Regions from separate parts of the Streptomyces sp. CNB091 genome, predicted to be linked through region 1. Evidence: riboswitches for the same ligand, from Rfam matches in the RefSeq annotation. Region 1 holds a riboswitch; the other holds the start of a gene.
The links. A riboswitch is a leader RNA that binds a small molecule or an ion and turns the genes downstream of it on or off. The one in region 1 is predicted to bind glycine.

Region 1 (3,403 bases):
GGGCGAGGCGGAGCTCGTACGGCTGGTCGGCAAGGCCCACGGCCATGGGCTCTACCGGATGGCGCTGGGGCTCGACGACCGGCCGGTGGTCGCCGAGCGGGACGCCAAGTCCGTATCGGTGGAGGACACCTTCGACGTGGACCTGCACGACCGGGTGCGGGTGCGGGCCGAGGTGGAGCGGCTGGCCGTCCGGTGCGTGGAGCGGCTGCGCGCCGCCGACCGGTCGGGCCGCACGGTGGTGCTGAAGGTGCGCCGCTACGACTTCTCCACCCTGACCCGCTCCGAGACGCTCAGAGGCCCCACGGACGACCCCACAGTGGTCCGTGAGGCGGCGGGGCGGCTGCTGGAGTCCGTCGACACCACGGGGGGCGTACGGCTGCTGGGGGTCGGTGTGACGGGGCTGGCCGACTACACCCAGGAGGACCTGTTCGCCCAGGCCGCCGACGCCCGGGAGCTCGCTCAGCGGGCCCAGGAGGAGCACCGGGCGCCGGTGGAGGGCGACGAGGAGAACGTGGCGGCCGAGCCCGGGCCGGAGGGCGCGGAGCTGCTCGCCGCACGGCGCTGGCCCGCCGGGCACGACGTGCACCACGAGGAACACGGGCACGGCTGGGTCCAGGGGAGCGGCGTGGGCCGGGTCACCGTCCGGTTCGAGGAACCGTGGAGCGCACCCGGCCGGGTGCTGACGTTCCGTGTCGACGATCCGATGCTGCGGCCCGCCGACCCGCTGCCGCTCGTGCGTGAAGCGGCCGACTACTCCTCCTGGCCCGCCAGCCTGCCGAAGTCCCGGTCGGGCGCCGACTCCGCCGGGGGCGGGGAGTCCAGCCCGTAATGGCGGTAGAGCTGCAGTTCCTGCTCGGGCGAGAGGTGCCGGCCGACGCCGAAGTCCGGCGCGTCCTTGATCAACGCGCGGTCGAACGGAACGCGCAGCGCGTCCTCGACGAATTCGCTGGGTTCCAGGGGGACGAAGGCGTCCCTGCTGAACAGGCCGGTGCGGACGGCCGCCCATTCGGGCACGCCCGTCGCGTCGTCGAGATAGACCTCATCCACCGTTCCGATCTTGGCGCCCTGGCGATCGAATGCCTTGCGGCCGATCAGGCGGCGCGGATCGATATCGGTCTGCACAGTGCCTCCCACTGGTCGCAACTGCTCAGGGTGGACGCTGTCGCTCCACCAGCACCACACAAGTGCAGATCCGTGGCGTCGGCCACTCGAGAAATCCGGCGCGGGGGCCGCTGGTAGGCTGACAGTGGCTGCTGACCCCGTGCGGGAGAGTCCTCCGGTGCAGAATCCGGAGGCGCCGAAGGAGCAACTCCTCCCCGGAATCTCTCAGGCCCCCGTACCGCACGGACGAGGTCACTCTGGAAAGCAGGGCGATTCCGCGCGGGCGCAGGCAGGCCCAGGCGGACTCGACCCTCACCGACGGTGAAAGCCGGCACGCCCCCGGGCGCGCCGGTGAAGCTCTCAGGTTGAGATGACAGAGGGGGAGGCCGTTCGGGCACCCGCGCCGTGGTGCCCCTCGCAGGTCGTGACAGACCAGGAGGCCTCCACCATGACCCCCCGTCGCACTCCGCTCTCCCAGCTGGAGCAGGGCATTCCGTTCGAGCAGCGCCACATAGGGCCCGATGCCGGAGCCCAGGCGAAGATGCTCGCCCAGGTCGGCTACGGCTCCCTCGACGAGCTCACCGCCGCCGCGGTGCCCGACGTGATCAAGAGCGCGGAGGCCCTGAACCTTCCCTCGGCGCGCACCGAGGCGGAGGTCTTGGCCGAGCTGCGGTCACTGGCCGACCGCAACGAGGTGCTGGCCCCGATGATCGGCCTCGGCTACTACGGCACCTTCACGCCGCCCGTCATCCTGCGCAACGTCATGGAGAACCCCGCCTGGTACACGGCCTACACGCCGTACCAGCCGGAGATTTCCCAGGGCCGCCTGGAGGCCCTCCTCAACTTCCAGACGATGGTCGCCGAGCTGACCGGGCTGCCCACCTCCGGCGCCTCGCTGCTCGACGAGGGCACCGCGGCCGCCGAGGCGATGGCCCTCGCCCGGCGCGTCGGCAAGGTCAAGAAGGGCGTCTTCCTGGTCGACGCCGACACCCTGCCGCAGACGGTCGCGGTGATCGAGACCCGCGCCGAGCCCACTGGTGTCGAGGTCGTCGTCGCGGACCTGAGCGACGGCATCCCCGCCGAGATCGCCGAGCGCGGCGTCTTCGGCGTCCTGCTCCAGTACCCGGGCGCTTCCGGTGCCGTGCGCGCCATCGAGCCCGTGATCGAGCAGGCCCACGAGCTCGGCGCGATCGTCACCGTTGCCGCCGACCTGCTGGCCCTCACGCTGCTCACCTCGCCCGGCGCGCTCGGCGCCGACATCGCGGTCGGCACCACCCAGCGCTTCGGCGTCCCGATGGGCTTCGGCGGTCCGCACGCCGGCTTCATGGCGGTCCGCGAGAAGTTCGCCCGCTCCCTGCCCGGCCGCCTCGTCGGCGTCTCCGTCGACGCCGACGGCAACAAGGCCTACCGTCTGGCCCTCCAGACCCGCGAGCAGCACATCCGCCGCGAGAAGGCCACCAGCAACATCTGTACCGCGCAGGTCCTGCTCGCCGTCATGGCCGGGATGTACGCGGTCTACCACGGCCCCGACGGGCTGCGGACGATCGCGCGGCGCACCCACCGCTTCGCCGCGATCCTGGCCGACGGCCTGCGGAGCGCCGGTGTCGACGTCGTGCACGGCGCGTTCTTCGACACCCTGACCGTACGGGTCCCCGGAAAGGCGGCCGCGGTCGTCGCGGACGCCCGGGAGCGAGGCGTCAACCTCCGCCTCGTCGACGCCGACCAGGTCTCCATCGCCTGCGACGAGACCACCACCCGCGCGCAGATCTCCGCCGTCTGGGCCGCCTTCGGCGCCGAGGGCGACATCGAGGCGCTGGACGCGACGGTCGCCGACGCGCTGCCCGAGGGGCTGCTGCGCTCCGACGACATCCTGACCCACCCGGTCTTCCACCAGCACCGCTCCGAGACCGCGATGCTGCGCTACCTCCGCAAGCTCGCCGACCGCGACTACGCGCTGGACCGCGGCATGATCCCGCTCGGCTCCTGCACCATGAAGCTGAACGCGACCGCCGAGATGGAGTCGATCACTTGGCCCGAGTTCGGCGCGCTGCACCCCTTCGCCCCCGCGGACCAGGCGCAGGGCTTCCTCTCGCTCATCCGTGAGCTGGAGGAGCGCCTCGCCGAGGTCACCGGCTACGACGCGGTGTCCATCCAGCCCAACGCCGGCTCCCAGGGCGAGTTCGCGGGTCTGCTGGCCGTCCGCGCGTACCACCGGGCCAACGGGGACGACCAGCGCACCGTCTGTCTCATCCCGTCCTCCGCGCACGGCACCAACGCCGCCAGCGCCGTCATGGCGGGCATG
Region 2 (3,403 bases), on a different contig from region 1:
AAGGCGGCGAAGTCCAGCTGGCGCGGGTAGGCGGACCAGCCGGCCACGATCAGCTTCGGCTGGGACTCCTTGGCGAGGCGCTCGACCTCCTCCATGTCCACGATGCCGCTCTCGTCGACGTGGTACGGGACCACGTTGTAGAGCTTGCCGGAGAAGTTGATCTTCATGCCGTGGGTCAGGTGACCGCCGTGGGCCAGGTTCAGGCCCATGATCGTGTCGCCCGGCTTCAGCAGCGCGAACATCGCGGCGGCGTTCGCCTGGGCGCCGGAGTGCGGCTGCACGTTCGCCGCCTCGGCGCCGAACAGGGCCTTGATCCGGTCGATCGCGATCTGCTCGACGACGTCGACGTGCTCACAGCCGCCGTAGTAGCGGCGGCCCGGGTAGCCCTCGGCGTACTTGTTGGTGAGGACGGAGCCCTGTGCCTCCATGACGGCGACCGGAGCGAAGTTCTCCGAGGCGATCATTTCGAGGGTGGACTGCTGACGGTGGAGCTCGGCGTCGACGGCGGCGGCGACGTCCGGGTCCAGCTCGTGGAGGGAGGAGTTCAGAAGCGACATCAGGGGGTCCCTTAAGGTCTCAGTTGCCGGAGAACGCGGTGTACTCGTCGGCGGAGAGCAGGTCGGCCGGCTCCTCCGCGACGCGCACCTTGAACAGCCAGCCGCCCTCGAAGGGAGCGGAGTTCACCAGCGAGGGGTCGTCCACGACGTCCTGGTTGGCCGCCGTCACCTCACCGGTCACCGGCGAGTACAGATCGCTGACGGACTTGGTCGACTCCAGTTCGCCGCAGGTCTCGCCCGCGGTCACCGTGTCGCCGACCTCCGGAAGCTGGGCGAAGACGACGTCACCGAGCGCGTTGGCCGCGTACTCCGTGATGCCGATGGTGGCCACGCCGTCCTCGAGGGCCGACAGCCACTCGTGCTCCTTGCTGTACCGCAGCTGCTGGGGGTTGCTCATGACCTGAATTCTCCTGTACGCGGGGAGTGCTGATGAACGGTGGTCTTACGGTGTGAGACGGAGGTACGTCACTTCTGTGACGTCCGCCTCTGTGACGTCCGCCTCTGTGACGTCCGCCTCTGTGGCGTGTGCTCTGTGGCGTGTGCTCTGTGACGTCTGCGCGCGCGTCGCTTCGGTGACGCCCGCCCGCGGTCGGGAAGGTCCGGTTACCGCCGGTCCTTCCGGAGGATCACTTCTCGCGCTTGTAGAACGGCAGCGCGACGACCTCGTACGGCTCGTGCGTGCCCCGGATGTCCACGCCCACGCCCTCGGTGCCCGGGGCGGCGAAGGCCGGGTCCACGTAGGCCATGGCGATCGGCTTGCCCAGCGTCGGCGACGGGGCGCCGGAGGTGACCTCGCCGATCACCTTGCCGTCGGCCACGACCGGGAAACCGGCGCGCGGGACCCGGCGGCCCTCGGCGATCAGGCCCACCAGCTTGCGCGGCGGGGCGGTCGCGGCGCGCTCGGCGGCGGCGGTCAGGGCCTCGCGCCCGACGAAGTCGCCCTCCTTCTCGAACTTCACGACCCGGCCCAGGCCCGCGTCGAACGGGGTGAGCGCGGTCGTCAGCTCGTGCCCGTACAGCGGCATGCCCGCCTCCAGGCGCAGCGTGTCCCGGCAGGAGAGCCCGCAGGGAATCAGGCCGTGCGGGGAGCCGGCCTCGGTCAGCGCCCGCCACAGCTGCTCGGCGTGCTCGGGCGCGACGAAGAGTTCAAAGCCGTCCTCGCCGGTGTAGCCGGTACGGGCGATGAGCGCCGGAACCCCGGCGACCGTGCCCGGCAGGCCCGCGTAGTACTTCAGCCCGTCCAGGTCGGCGTCGGTGACGGCCTTCATGATGGCGGGCGACTCGGGTCCCTGGACCGCGAGCAGCGCGTACGCGTCCCGGTCGTCGCGCACCTCGGCGTCGAACCCGCCGACGCGGGCGGTCAGCGCGTCCAGGACGACCTGCGCGTTGCCCGCGTTGGCGACCACCATGTATTCAACCTCGCCCAGGCGGTAGACGATCAGGTCGTCCACGATCCCGCCGTCCTCCTGGACGATCATCGTGTAGCGGGCCCGGCCGTTGCCGACGGTGGCGATGTTGCCCACCAGCGCGTAGCTCAGGAAGGCGGCGGCCTCGGGCCCGGTGACGGTGATCTCGCCCATGTGCGACAGGTCGAAGAGACCGGCCCGGGTGCGTACGGCGTTGTGCTCGTCGCGCTCACTGGCGTACCGCAGGGGCATGTCCCAGCCCGCGAAGTCGGTCATGGTGGCGCCGAGCGAGCGGTGCAGTGCGTCGAGGGCGGTGAGACGGGGGGCAGTGCTCATGGATACGGCTCCAGGGCATGACGACGTCAGGACGAATCCTCCCCATCTGTCATCGGAACCTGAGAGGTTCGCCGATAGCCCCCGACGGGGTATGCCCCTGGAGGGCGCCCCGGATCAGGGGGCTCGGCTTGCACCTTGGGTGGAGCCGCGGAACGGCTCGCTTTTCAGATCTGCCTCATCCACGCGGTACGGGGCCTGAGAGATTCAAGGGAGGATCTTGCTCCTTCGGCGCCCGGCTCACACTGTGGCCGGAACTCTCCCGCGCGGATTCGAACGGCCGGTATGCAGTTGGCGGGGTCATCATCGCATGCATGGGGGGAGAGTGGGGGGCCCGGCCCCCGAGAAGGTGAAGACGGCGACGACAGGCCCTGGGCCGCTTGTGCCGCATTGCCTTTTCTTTACACTTCAGGGGCAGGCGTGGGGGACACGACGGCAGGGGGATGGGCGATGACGTTGCAGCGGTCGGCACCGACCGCGGGGGTCGCGCACGGCGCGATGCCCGCACAGCCCGGCGCTCCCGCGCGGGAGCTGCTGACGGAGGGCGCGCCGGTGGTACGCGACCTGCGCGGGCGCACCGCCTGCGGCCGGTACAGCCTCGACCTCACCGCCGGTGACGTCGTCGTGGTCTCCGGGCTCCCCGGCAGCGGGAAGTCGACCCTCATCCGGCGGGCCGCGCAGGGCCGCGCCATCGACTCCCAGAACACCCGCGACAGCTGGGCCGCCGCCCTGCCCCGCTTACTGCCCTACGCCCTCTACCGCCCGCTGGTCCGCGCCGCGCACTACCTCGGCCTCTGGAAGGCCCTGCGCTCCGGTGAATCCGTCGTCGTGCACGACTGCGGCACCCAGACGTGGGTACGCCGCTGGCTCGCCCGGCACGCCGTGAGCCGGGGCCGCACCCTCCATCTGATCCTGCTCGACGTGACGCCCGAGGTGGCGCGGCGGGGGCAGCGCGAGCGGGGGCGCGGCGTCTCCGGCTATGCCTTCGCCCGCCACCGGCACGCGGTCGCCCGGCTGCTCCGCGACACCGAGCAGGGGCTGCTGCCCGCCGGCTGCACCTCGGCGGTGCTGCTGGACCGCGAGGCCGCGGGAGCGCTCGACCGGATC

Region 2: linked by a shared signal. The riboswitch ahead of gcvT (glycine cleavage system aminomethyltransferase GcvT) and the one ahead of gcvP (aminomethyl-transferring glycine dehydrogenase) in region 1 are both predicted to bind glycine.

What each region holds. Positions count from the first base shown of each region.
Region 1 is NZ_KB898996.1:9,586-12,988, forward strand. It holds gene D581_RS0113625 (DNA polymerase IV) at 1-829, shown strand, start outside; gene D581_RS0113630 (PRC-barrel domain-containing protein) at 751-1,122, opposite strand; glycine riboswitch at 1,255-1,352, shown strand; gene gcvP (aminomethyl-transferring glycine dehydrogenase) at 1,550-3,403, shown strand, end outside.
Region 2 is NZ_KB899004.1:63,119-66,521, forward strand. It holds gene glyA (serine hydroxymethyltransferase) at 1-557, opposite strand, end outside; gene gcvH (glycine cleavage system protein GcvH) at 577-954, opposite strand; gene gcvT (glycine cleavage system aminomethyltransferase GcvT) at 1,184-2,299, opposite strand; glycine riboswitch at 2,474-2,571, opposite strand; gene D581_RS0125300 (AAA family ATPase) at 2,747-3,403, shown strand, end outside.